3 regions of the Brevibacterium metallidurans genome follow, and region 1 is predicted to be linked to each of the others. Evidence: riboswitches for the same ligand, from Rfam matches in the RefSeq annotation. Region 1 holds a riboswitch; each other region holds the start of a gene.
What was found. Region 1 has a riboswitch for thiamine pyrophosphate ahead of AACX88_RS16795 (TenA family protein). Riboswitches for the same ligand answer to the same signal wherever they lie in the genome.
Positions count from the first base shown of each region.

Region 1 (4,052 bases):
CCGGATCCGTGTGCAGTGCCGGTCGAATCCGTGGGCTGTGTCAGTCGAATCCGACGACGCCGAGGCGGTCGGGCAGTTCGTCACCCGTGCCGAGTTCGAGGAGGTCGAACCGTCCCCACTGCTCGTCGGAGTCGAGGGTGAGGACGAAGCGCGCGGGTCCGCTCGGTGCCGGGATCATCGTCAGGCCCTGCAGACTGCCGCCGGTCTCGACCATGAGGTTGACGGCGAAGCAAGGCTCACTCAGTTCGGTGAGGACGACCTCGGAATCGCCGGTGAAGCGCAGGGGACTGTCGGGCCCTGCCCGGTGCGGGGTGCCGGAGATCTCGAGGACCACCTCGGCGGTGGGAAGGAACGTCCGATCAACGCCGGGCAGGGAGGAGAACGGCCCGGGTCGTTCGAGGCGGGCGATGCTCAGACGCCACCGCGCACGGTCAGGGGTGAGAGCTGCGGACTCGACGAGGGAGACGAGTTCGGTCGTCTCCCCGGCACCATTGGCCCAGGCTGCGGGGGTGATGTCTGCGAAGGAGGCGATGCGGCGCATGGCCCCCATCGTAGGCGCACGGCCCTATCCCGGAGGGTCAGTTCACGCAGAGGCAGAAAGGGTGGCCGGCGGGATCGAGGAAGACGCGGAAGGTCTCGCCCGGCTGGAATTCGGCCTTCCCGGCGCCGAGTTCGAGGACCTGCGCCTCGGCGGTGTCGAGGTCGTCGACCATGACGTCGATGTGCATCTGCTGCGGATGGTCCTGGCTGGGCCAGCCCGGGGCGCGGTAGTCCTCGACCTGCTGGAAGCAGATGGGCGGCCAGGAGTCGGATGTGATCTCTGCCCACGTGCCGTCGTCGTCGACGCGGACCTGCCAGTCGAGGAGGTCGCCGTAGAACTTGGCGAGCTCACCAGCATCCGGAGCATCGAGAACGACCACGGGCTGCTTTGCGATAGCCATGGTGCAGAGTCTACGCCGGTGGACGGACACGAAGAAGGGCGGCGACGGGAATCCCGCGACCCGTAGGATTGTTGAGCAATATGCCACGCAATCCGAACCGATGACACGAGGCCTCCATGCGCACCCATCAGCTGCCCGTCGCCGACCATCCCGCGGTCTACATCATCCACGACAATCCCGAGTGGATTCCGCCCTTCGCCGAGGCGCTCGACGCCCAGGGCGTCGAGTTCGTCGAATGGCTGCTGCCGGGGTCGACGATCGACCTCTCCGCGGAGCCGCCGGAGGGGATCTTCTGGTCCCGGCTCTCGGCGTCCTCGCACACCCGCACGGACCCGCACGTCAAGGACTACGGCCGGGCCGTGCTCGCGTGGCTCGAGGCCGCCGGGCGCACGGTCGTCAGCGGCGCGGACGTCTATGAGCTCGAGGTGAGCAAGATCCGTCAGCATCGGGAGCTTGAGTCCCGCGGCTTCGACGTCCCCCGCACGGCTGCGGCGTTCGGATCCGGCGCCCTCGCCGAGGCGGCTGCCGACTTCGCTCCCCCGTTCATCACGAAGCACAACCAGGGCGGCAAGGGGCTGGGGGTGCGGCGGTTCGATGCGCAGGCCGAGCTCGATGCCGTGATCGCCGACTTCGGTCCGGGAGGGGCGAACGAGCCGATCGACGGCATCACGCTCGTCCAGGAGTACCTCCAGCCCGCCGAACCGTTCATCACTCGCGCCGAGTTCATCGGCGGACGCTTCCACTACGCGGTCGCCGTCGACGTCTCGGCCGGCTCGTTCGAACTCTGCCCTGCCGACGCGTGCGAGATCCCGGGTGCGGGCGGCGCTGGCAGTGCGCCAGGCGCGGGCGCGCCCTTCGCCCAGTTCACCCGGCGGGAGTCGATCACTGCAGAGACGCCTCTCATCGGCCGGCTCGAAGCGCTCCTGCGCGATCTCGGCATCGACTTCGCGGGGGTCGAGTTCATCGAGACCGCCGACGGCCGGCAGGTCGTCTACGACATCAACACGAACACGAACTACAACTCCGCAGTCGAGAAGGCCGAGCGAGCCGCCGGACGTCAGCCTGCGGGCGCCCGAATCGCCGAGGTCCTCGCCGACCACCTCGGCGAGGTGACCGGAGTGCCGACGGATGCCGCAGTCCCGGCGATGTGAGATAGTCTCGAACCACCACAGGGGAGCGCCGAATCCGGCGCTGAGAGTGCGCACGCAGACCCTTACACCTGATCCGGGCAATGCCGGCGGAGGAAGTTGGAGGACACGAATGATCACTGTGCCAGCAGGCGGTGCCGTCGAGGCGCTGCGCAGGTCAGCCGACGAGGATTGGGCGGCGGCCGTCGGCCACCGATTCGTCGAGGAGCTCTTCGCGGGCACCGTCCCCGACGAGGTCATGGCGACCTATCTCATCCAGGACTATCAGTTCTTCGAGGACTTCCTCGCGATGCTCGGCGCGTGTGTGGCCCATGCCGACCGGATCGAGGCGAAGCTGCGGTTCGCCCGGCAGCTCGGGTTCCTCGAAGCCGATGAGGATTCGTACTTCGTCCGCGCCTTCGCCGAGGTGAGGGTGAGTCCCGAAGACTATGCCGACCCCGTCCTGCTGGCTCCGACCGCGGGCTTCCGGGATGTCATGAAGGGGGCGGTCGCCTCGGCGTCGTACCCGGATCTCCTCGTCGTCCTCGTCATCGCCGAATGGCTCTACCTCGATTGGGGCGAGCTGGAGCGAGACATGCCCACTCGCGATGTCCACGTCGGGTGGATCGAGCTCCACCGCGGTGAGGACTTCGCCGCCTGGGTGCAGTTCCTCGTCGACGAACTCGAACGCGTCGTGCCTCGAGGGGACGACGCCGAGGCGGTCGCGACCCGGGACCGGCTGACCGCGCTGTGGGGGCGAGCCGTCGGCCTCGAGCGCGCGTTCTTCGACGAGGCGTACCGGTCTCAGCACTCGTAGACCTCGGCGGCCGCGGCACGCCCCTCCCGTGGCACGATTGACCGATGAACGATTCGCCCGCCGTCCCCGACGCCGACCGCATTCCCTTCGGAGTCTTCAGCCCGGAGATCATCGAATCCGTGCCGCCGAAGTTCTTCCCCACCATGGTGTGGGGCTACTTCGAAACGGAGGACTCGGACGGGGAGACCGGGTGGATCGAACGGACCTCGGACGGGGCGTCGTACTCGACGATCCTCGCTCAGATCTCCGGCTTCCTCGTCGAAACCGAGGCGGCGAATACGTGGGTCGACAGCGATGACGGATCTGACGAGGTAGCCGACGAGACCGCTGCGCCCATGGACCGCACCCTGTCCGATCTCAGCGGCGACGTCCTCGTCGAGGAAGCCTCGGCGGCGCTGTCCCGCCTCATGGTCTACCCGCTTCCCGACGGTCACGAACCCACTGGCCGCTACGTCGCCCTGATCTGCGACGACGACCCCTTCGAATCGGGCAACGTGGAGCTCCTCAACGAAGACGTCAGCAGCGAACTCATCGAGGGCCTGCTCCGCGTCGCGCAGACGCGCTTCGCCGAGACCCTCTCCTCCAGCCCCTTCGACGACGACGTCGATGGAGCTGACGCCGCAGACGGTTCCGAGGCGACTGCCGAGAGCGAGACCAGCACCGATTCCGAACGCACGGCTCCGGCGACCGAAGTGACCTCTGTCCTCAGCGGCGACCAGACGTCCCCTCCGATCACGACGTTCGGGCAGATCTTCGACGGCTGGGCCTTTCTTCCGCTCCCTGAAGACGTCGACGTCAGCGCCGTCTGGTCACTCGTGCTCACCACCGACTCCGAGGACGTCATCCGGTGGTACACCCGACGCACCCCGCTGCTCGATGAGAACCTCCTCGTCGGCGCCCTGTCACGGATGACGTTCGAACGCGAACTCGAACTCATCGACAGCTTCGACCAGGACGACGACGAACCCTCACGTCTGATGCGCGAGACGATCCCCGAACTCCACTCGCTCGTCCCCGACGACTCTCCCACCGGCCCGCTCGACCCCCGCGTCGCGTCTCTGGCGACGAGGTCGCTGCCGAGCACCGAGACCGCGATCGTCGCCAGCCTCCTCCTGTTCGGCACAGATGCGCTCGGATCGAGCAGCGTCGTCTGCGTCAGGGAACTGA
Region 1 covers NZ_BAAAAF010000026.1:281-4,332, reverse strand. Annotated here, with positions in the region: gene AACX88_RS16810 (HutD family protein) at 41-541, opposite strand; gene AACX88_RS16805 (VOC family protein) at 579-941, opposite strand; gene AACX88_RS16800 (ATP-grasp domain-containing protein) at 1,058-2,092, shown strand; TPP riboswitch at 2,102-2,204, shown strand; gene AACX88_RS16795 (TenA family protein) at 2,202-2,885, shown strand; gene AACX88_RS16790 (hypothetical protein) at 2,930-4,052, shown strand, end outside.

Region 2 (4,052 bases), on a different contig from region 1:
GACGAAGGCGAGATCCGCATGGGCGGGCGCCCACAGCGGTTCTCCTCACCGAAGGACGCCCAGAAGGCCGGGGTCGCCACGGTGTTCCAGGACCTCTCCCTGTGCGAGAACCTCGACGTCGTCGCCAACCTCTTCCTCGGCCATGAGGCCACCCGCGGCGGCGTCCTCGACGAAGTGACCATGGAGGCGAAGTCGTGGGAGCTCCTGCGCAGTCTCTCGGCGAAGATCCCGAGCGTGCGCGTGCCCATCGCCGCCCTCTCCGGGGGACAGCGGCAGACGGTCGCGATCGCCCGGTCCCTCCTCGGCGAACCCTCCATCGTCATGCTCGACGAACCGACCGCCGCCCTCGGAGTCGCCCAGACCGCCGAGGTGCTCAACCTCATCGAACGCCTCCGGGACCGTGATCTCGGGGTGCTCCTCGTCAGCCACAACATGGCCGACGTCCAAGCCGTCTGCGACCGCGTCCACGTGCTGCGCCTGGGCAGGGACGCCGGGGACTTCCCCGGTGACGAACGCACGGATGTGCTCATCGCCGCCATCACCGGCGCCAACGACAACGTCGTGACCCAGCGTGCGGCGAGGAGGGGTGAGCGCCGATGACCCGCAGCTCGTTCATCACCGACGAACGGATCTCCGACGAGGGGTTCGTGCGCACCTTCTTCCGGCGGATCAAGGAGGGCCAGCTCGGCTCGTTCCCCGTCATCCTCGCGCTCATCGTCATCGTCGTCGTCTTCCAGTCGGCGAACAGCAACTTCCTCTCCCCGGCCAACCTCGTCAACCTCTCCACGCAGGTCGCCTACCTGGCGATCCTCGCGCTCGGCATCAACCTCATCCTCCTCCTCGGGGAGATCGACCTCTCGCTCGCGCAGCTCGGCGGGCTCGCGGCCTCGGTGCTCGGTGTGCTCGTCGTCCGGCAGGACGTGCCGCCGGTCATCGCGCTGACGATCATCCTGCTCCTCGGCCTCGTCGTCGGGGCGATCCAGGGCTGGTTCTTCGCCGTCGTCGGCATCCCCGCCTTCGTCGTCACTCTCGCCGGCCTCCTCGCGTTCACGGGGCTCACCCTCACCGTGCTCGGCACCCAGAAGAACCTCTCGATGGCCGACACCTTCGCCTTCGACTTCGCCAGCTACTACTTCCCGGCGATCTGGGCGTACGTCTTCGGGGCGATCGCGGTCATCGGGTTCGCCGCGGGCCTCGTCTACTCGAAGCTGCGGCGCCATGCGCAGGGGCTCGACAGTGCGAGCTGGCTGGCCGTCATCGTCCGCATCGTGCTGCTCACGGCGATCGTCTTCGGCTTCCTCATCCTCGTCAACCAGGACTTCGGTCTCGCCCTGCCGTTCTTCCTCATGATGGTCATCGCGATCGTCATCGACCTCGTGCTGCGCAAGACGCGCTACGGGCGTTCGATCTACGCCGTCGGCGGCAAGGTCGAGGCCGCGCGGCGGGCGGGCATCCGGGTGACATGGGTGCGCATCAGCGTCTTCATGACCGCCGGCGTCCTCGCCGCCCTCTTCGGCTTCGTCAAGGCCGGAGTGACGACGAACGCCGGGTCGACGCTCGTGGCGACCCAGGATCTGCTCAATGCGATCGCCGCGGCCGTCATCGGCGGCACCTCCCTCTTCGGCGGACGCGGCACGGCCTGGGCGGCGGTGCTCGGGGCGTTCGTCGTCGGCGCCATCAACAACGGCCTCTACCTCATCGGCTTCAACTCCGACGCGCAGCAGATCATCACGGCCCTCGTCCTCCTCACCGCCGTCGTCATCGACGCGGTCAGTCGGCGCGGTCAGCGCTACGTCGGCAGGGGATAGTCGCCGAGGCGGGCGCACGGCAGCTCGAATTCACCGAGACCGCCAGTTCGCGCCGAGACCGCACCTCCAGACGTGCGGTCTCGGCGCGAAGTGGCGGTCTCGGCGGTGGTGGGACCCGTGAACCGCGCGGCCCACGCGTGCGCTGCCCGCGTCACCGGCGCCTCGGCGATCCTGATACAGTCGAAGGCAATGACATGGGGTGCCCGGGGAATCGCGCCGGGCTGAGAGGACACCCATCGAACCTGATCTGGGCCATGCTAGCGAAGGGATCGTCATGACCGACCTCGATCTGTCGTCGGCGCACGCACGTCTGCGCGCGTCGAACCCGCTCATCCAATGCATCACGAACACCGTCGTGCAGCAGTTCAGTGCGAACGTGCTGCTCGCTGTCGGGGCGTCTCCGGCGATGCTCGACCACGACGCCGACGCCGCACAGTTCGCCCACCTCGCCGGCGGGCTGCTGATCAACTTCGGCACGGCGACGAACCAGCAGTTCCTCGCCGCCGACGCCGCGATCGAAGCCGTCACCGCCGATGCGAAACCCTGGGTCCTCGACCCGGTGAGCATCGGTGCCGCCGATTTCCGCACCACCCGGATCCGCCGGGCCGCTGCCGCCGGACCCACCGCGATCCGCGGCAACGCCTCGGAGATCGCGGCACTGGCCGGCGCCGGTGCCGGCGGGCGCGGAGTCGAATCCACCGACGAAGTCGACGCCGTGCTCCCCGCCGCCGCCGACCTCGCCCGCGCGACCGGCGCGATCGTCGCCGTCTCGGGTGCCCGTGACGCCGTCGTCGCCCACATCGACGGGGTCGACCATGTCGCCCGCATCGACGGCGGACACGCGTTCATGCCGCTCGTCATCGGCACCGGGTGCTCGCTCGGCGCCGTCACCACCGCCTACCTCGCCGCGGTCCCTCCGGCGGGGACGAGTTCGCAGGCCGGACCGGCAGGCGTGGGAGCGCTCGAGAGGTTCACCGCCGTCGTCGCCGCCCACGCGCATTTCGCCGTGGCCGGTGAGGCCGCCGCGACCGGGGCACTGGGTCCGGGCCGGTACGCCATGAACTTCCTCGACGCCCTCTTCACCACCGACGACGACCGCATCGCCCGCTCCCGCGTCGCGGTGACGGCGGCATGAGCGCGGCACTCGACCGCCTCGCCGGCATCGACACCCGCCTCTACCTCGTCACCGACTCCGCGCAGTGCGCCGAGGCCGGTCGGACGGTGGCCGAGACCGTGCGCTCCGCGGTCGCCGGCGGGGTCGGCATCGTCCAGGTCCGGGACAAGGACATCGACGACACCGAGTTCCTCGTCCTCACCCGTGAGGTCGTCGCCGCCGTCGCCGAGGCGGTGGCCGGCACCGACCGCCGGGTCCCCGTCTTCCTCAACGACCGGGTGGCCGTCGCCGGGCGTCTGCGCGAGGAGGGCACGGACGTCCACATCCACGTCGGCCAGTCCGACACCCCCGTCGCCGAGGTGCGCGCCCTCCTCGGCGACGCACCGCTCGTGGGTCTCTCGGCCGCCGAGGACGCCGAATTCGCCGCAGCCCGGGCCACCGGAGCGGTCGACCTCGTCGGCATCGGCCCCGTCTTCGACACGACGACGAAGGCCGACGCACCGGCCGGGATCGGCCCGGACCGCCTCGGCGAACTCGTCTCACAGGCAGGACTGCCCGCGGTGGCGATCGGCGGGATCGACGCGACACGCGTCCCGGACCTGCGCGGCCTGGGTCTCATCGGCGTCTGCGTCGTCTCGGCGATCTGCCGCGCCGCCGACCCCGAACTCGCCGCGGCCGAACTGCTCGCCGCCTACGGGGACGGGGGAGCGGTATGAGTGTGCGCCCGCCGATCGCGCTCTCGATCGCCGGCACCGACCCGAGCGGGGGAGCGGGCATCCACGCCGACCTCAAGACGTTCACCGCCCTCGGCGTGCTCGGGACCACGGCGATCACCGCGCTCGTCGCCCAGAACACGCACGGCGTCTCCCGGGTCTACCCGATCGACGAGGACTTCGTCACCGATGAGCTCGACAGCGTCCTCAATGACATGCCCGTCGATGCGACGAAGACCGGAATGCTCGGTTCGCGCTCGCTCGTCGACCTCGTCGTCGACCGGGCCTCGACCTCGGACCTAGGGTTCTTCACCGTCGACCCGGTCATGGTCGCGACCTCCGGGCACCGGCTCCTCGAAGCCGACGCCGTTGAGTCCGTGCGCACCCGCCTGCTCCCGGTGGCCGACCTCATCACCC
Region 2 covers NZ_BAAAAF010000003.1:145,159-149,210, forward strand. Annotated here, with positions in the region: gene AACX88_RS05490 (ATP-binding cassette domain-containing protein) at 1-600, shown strand, start outside; gene AACX88_RS05495 (sugar ABC transporter permease) at 597-1,808, shown strand; TPP riboswitch at 1,994-2,095, shown strand; gene thiM (hydroxyethylthiazole kinase) at 2,083-2,943, shown strand; gene thiE (thiamine phosphate synthase) at 2,940-3,638, shown strand; gene thiD (bifunctional hydroxymethylpyrimidine kinase/phosphomethylpyrimidine kinase) at 3,635-4,052, shown strand, end outside.
Region 2: another riboswitch for thiamine pyrophosphate. It lies ahead of thiM (hydroxyethylthiazole kinase); the one in region 1 lies ahead of AACX88_RS16795 (TenA family protein).

Region 3 (4,052 bases), on a different contig from region 1:
CCAGCCCGCGGGCGCGTCGCGCCATCGACAGGGTCTGCCATTCGGTGACGAGGAGGCCGAGCAGGCGGGAGGCCGCGAGCACGGAGACGACGACCGTCTCCGGGAGCCGCAGACGCTGGACGAGGGCATCCGAGAGATCCCGGGGATCGATCGTCGAGGCGAGGACGACGAGTGGGACGGCGAGCGCGAGCGCGCGGACGAAGATCGCCGCGGCGGACTCCAGCGACCCCGTCGTCATGAGGATCGGGCCGACATCGACGACCACGGCACCGGTCTTCTCCGCCAGTATCGCCGTGCCCCAGGCCGCGAGGAGTGCGCCCAGAGGCAGGAACCACAGGCGCTTGAGCGCCGCCCACAGATCGAGCCCGGTCAGGGGCAGGGCGAGAAGCGAGAAGGCGAGGACGACGCCGGCGGAGACGAGGTCGATGCTCAGCAGGGCACCGACCATGAGGATGAGGGCGACGGCGATCTTCGACAGCGGATTGCACCGGACCAGCGCGGTGCTGCGCACAACGGGGATGAGCTGACCGGGATCCTCGACGGCGACCCTCTCACGGGCAGTCACGGTCTCACTCAACGCGCTCACCCTCCAGGGACCGCTCCGCCGACCCGAGGACGATGCGCCGCCCCCCGATCGCGGTGAGGAAGTCATCGTCGTGGCTGACGGCGATGACGGCGCTGCCATGATCGAGGACGTCGCGGAAGAGCTCGACGAGGCCCGCCCAGGTCAGCGCATCCTGCCCGAACGTCGGTTCGTCGACGATGAGGATCTGCGGCCGCGGGGCGATCATCGCCGCCACCGACAGTCGCCGCTTCTCCCCACCGGAGAGCCCCTGCGGGTGCGCGTGGGCGACAGCGCCCAGCCCGAGCGTCCCGAGCAGGCTCTCCACCCGCGCCTCGACCTCGGCGGCCGGCCATCCGGCCAGGCGCGGACCGAGCGCGAGCTCGTCGTGCACGCTGCCTTTGAGGAACTGGTGCTCGGGCTCCTGGAAGACCATGCCGATGCGCGGGGCGAGGAACGCAGACGGCCAGCGGAACGGGCGGCCGTGCTTCGCGCCCTCGGCCAGCGGGCCGTGCGCGCGCACCTCACCGGAGAACTCCTCGACGAGTCCGGCCAGGGTCAGTGCCGTCGTCGACTTGCCCGCCCCGTTGGGTCCGACGATGCCGACCGCCTCACCGGCTGAGACCTCGAGGCTGAGGTCCGTGGCCGCAGGTGCGTGGGCGCGCGGTCGGGCGACGCTGAGTCCGGAGGCCGTCAGCAGCACGGGCGCCGAGGCGGCCGGTGCCCGATCCGGTGCGACCGGTGACTGCGCGGAGGGCAGCCAGATGCCCGAGGCCCGCAGCGCCTCGGCGAGTTCGGGATCACCGAACACCGCGACCGGACTGCCCTGGGCGAGCAGTCCGTCCCGGCCGAGGACGATGACGGTGTCGACGAACTCGGCCCACAGGCTCACCCGATGCTCGACGACGATCATCGTCGCCGAGGTGACCGCGGCCGCCGTGAGCACGGCATCGCGCACCGATGCCGCCGAGGCGGGGTCGATGTTGGCCGTCGGTTCGTCGAGGACGATGACCTCGGGCGCCATCGCGTGGATGCCGGCAAGCGCAAGACGTTGCTTCTGGCCCCCTGAGAGCGCCGCCGTGGGATGGTCGGTGGGCAGGTCGAGGCCCATCGCGGCCAGCGACGACCCGATGCGCTCGTCGATGACCTCGACCGGCAGGCCGAGGTTCTCCATGCCGAAGGCGACGTCGTCGCCGACGCGAGAGAAGATCACCTGCGAATCGGGGTCCTGGAGGACGAGCCCGGTGACACCTCGGCGGGGGTCAGGGGCATCGTCGCCGATGAGGATCTCACCGGTGGACTCTCCGGCCTCGACGGGCAGGACCCCGGCGATCGCATGGAGCAGCGTCGACTTCCCCGCCCCTGACGGGCCGAGGAGGAGGACCTTCTCTCCGGCGGCGATGTCGAGGTCGAGGGGACCGATCGCGGCAGCGTCCCGATCGGCGTGCCGCCACGAGAAGCCGCGGGCGCGGACCGGCAGACCCATCAGCGCATGCGGCCGGAGGCGAACGAGCTCAGCGCCCCGGTCTTCGCGATCGCGCGGTAGGCATACCAGGCGCCGATGCCGGAGATGACGATGCCGGAGACGATCGCACATGCGGCGTAGGCGAACTGGTAGGTCAGCTGCCATTCGGCGTTGTAGAGGATGTTCTCGCTCACCGCCATGAAGGCCGCTGCGACGAGACCGGACAGCGTCGTCACCCACAGGGTGAACTTCCGGTAGCCGAAGGCCGCGAAGACGAGTTCGGCGCCGAGGCCCTGGATGAAGCCCGAGAGCAGCACGGTCGAGCCGAAGTGGGAGCCGAGGACGCCTTCGACGAGGGCGGCGAGGACCTCGCACAGGAGCGCGGCACCCGGTTTGCGGATGATCGCCCCGGCCAAGGGACCGGCGAGCACCCACAGGCCGGCGATGAGCCCGATCGAGGGCGGGAAGGCTTGGAAGCCGAGTTCGATGACCTTCCAGCTCGCCGCGAGCACCCAGAAGATCAGGCCCACGGCGATGCCGAGGACGGCGGTGACGACGTAGTCGACGACCCGCCACTTCTTCGTCGGCGGGGCCTGGGTGTACGCGGGTGCGGATGTCGCGGGCGCGGTGGTGTTCGGCATTGTGCCTCCTCGTATCTCAAGGAGGGGTAGAAGAGTCTCGACTTCCTTCGGCGGTGCTAACCGCATCAGGTTCGAGGGTCTGCAGCATCATCTGCACTCTCAGCGCCCCTGCTGGCGCTCCCCTGTCGTGTGGGCACCACTGTACAACACGACCACCGGCCCGCAGGCCCGTCTCAGCTGGGGACGATCATCACCGGGCCTTCGGCATGGTGGAGGACTCCGCGGGAGACCGAACCGAGGAGCGCGGACTTCACCGCGCCGCGGCCCCGGGTGCCGAGCACCGTGAGCTGGGCCCGCTTCGTGGCCTCCGAGAGCATCGAGACCGCATCCCCGACGACCACCGAGGTGGAGATCGGCAGACCAGGGAACTGCTCGCCGAGGGCATCGGCCTCCGTCGAGAGGGCGGTCTCGAGCTGCTTCTGCCGACGGTCTGCGACATCCCCGCCGACCTCGAGATCGGGGTACCAGTAGAGCCATTCCTCACCGGCCGGCAGCACCGAGACGATCTCGAGGCCCGTCTGCCTGGAGGAGGCCACCTCGGCGGCGGTGAACATCGCGATCCGGGCGGCCTCGGAGCCGTCGACGGCGACGACGACCGATCCGCTCGAGTCCTCACGGCGGGCGGAGTGCTTGGGCACGACGATCGTCGGGCAGTGCGAATGGGGCGGCAGGGCTGTCGAGACCGAGCCGAGCATGCGGCCGATGAAGCCGCCGCGACCGCGGGCGCCGACGATGAGGACCTCGGCGTTCGAGCTCAGTCGCACGAGCACGCCTGCGGCGTCGCCGGACTCGGCGGCGTAAGTGACCTGTCCGGGATGGTCGCGCAGGAGGTCGGCCGCCTCGGCGAGCAGCTTCTCCGCTCCGCGCATCGCGGCCTCGTCCTCGGGTTCGGAGGGGATCGAGGCCATGTTCGGGTAGATCATCAGCGGCATCGTGAACGCGGTGACCACCGTGAGCTGAACGCCGCGGTGGAGTGCCTCGGCGGCGCCGTAGCGCAGGGCCAGGGCTGCGAGCTCCGAGCCGTCGAAGCCGACGAGGACGCCGAGTTCGCGGTTGAGCCCGGATTCGTCGGGTCGGGGATCGGCGGCCCGGTCGTCGGTCGGGTTCGCGGCGGCCTGGCGGGTGGGGATCCGATGGGAGTCGGCGTTCATGGCAGTCCTCTCGACGGGGCCTGACCAACCCTGACGATGACGACGGCCCCGAAAACCACATCCGTCCTCGTCGACTTCAGTCTATCAGGGCGTTTCTACAGCGTGTAGAAAAGTCGCCGAGGCGGCCGCGGGGGTTGCCGTGCGACCGCCGGGTTGCTGTGGGTGTGTCGGGGTGTCGAGTTCTGGACCCTCGGTGTCGATTCTGGTCGCGGAAATCGACACTCAGCGTCCAG
Region 3 covers NZ_BAAAAF010000014.1:64,514-68,565, reverse strand. Annotated here, with positions in the region: gene AACX88_RS14685 (energy-coupling factor transporter transmembrane component T family protein) at 1-586, opposite strand, end outside; gene AACX88_RS14680 (ABC transporter ATP-binding protein) at 570-2,048, opposite strand; gene AACX88_RS14675 (ECF transporter S component) at 2,048-2,668, opposite strand; TPP riboswitch at 2,694-2,802, opposite strand; gene AACX88_RS14670 (universal stress protein) at 2,842-3,819, opposite strand.
Region 3: another riboswitch for thiamine pyrophosphate. It lies ahead of AACX88_RS14675 (ECF transporter S component); the one in region 1 lies ahead of AACX88_RS16795 (TenA family protein).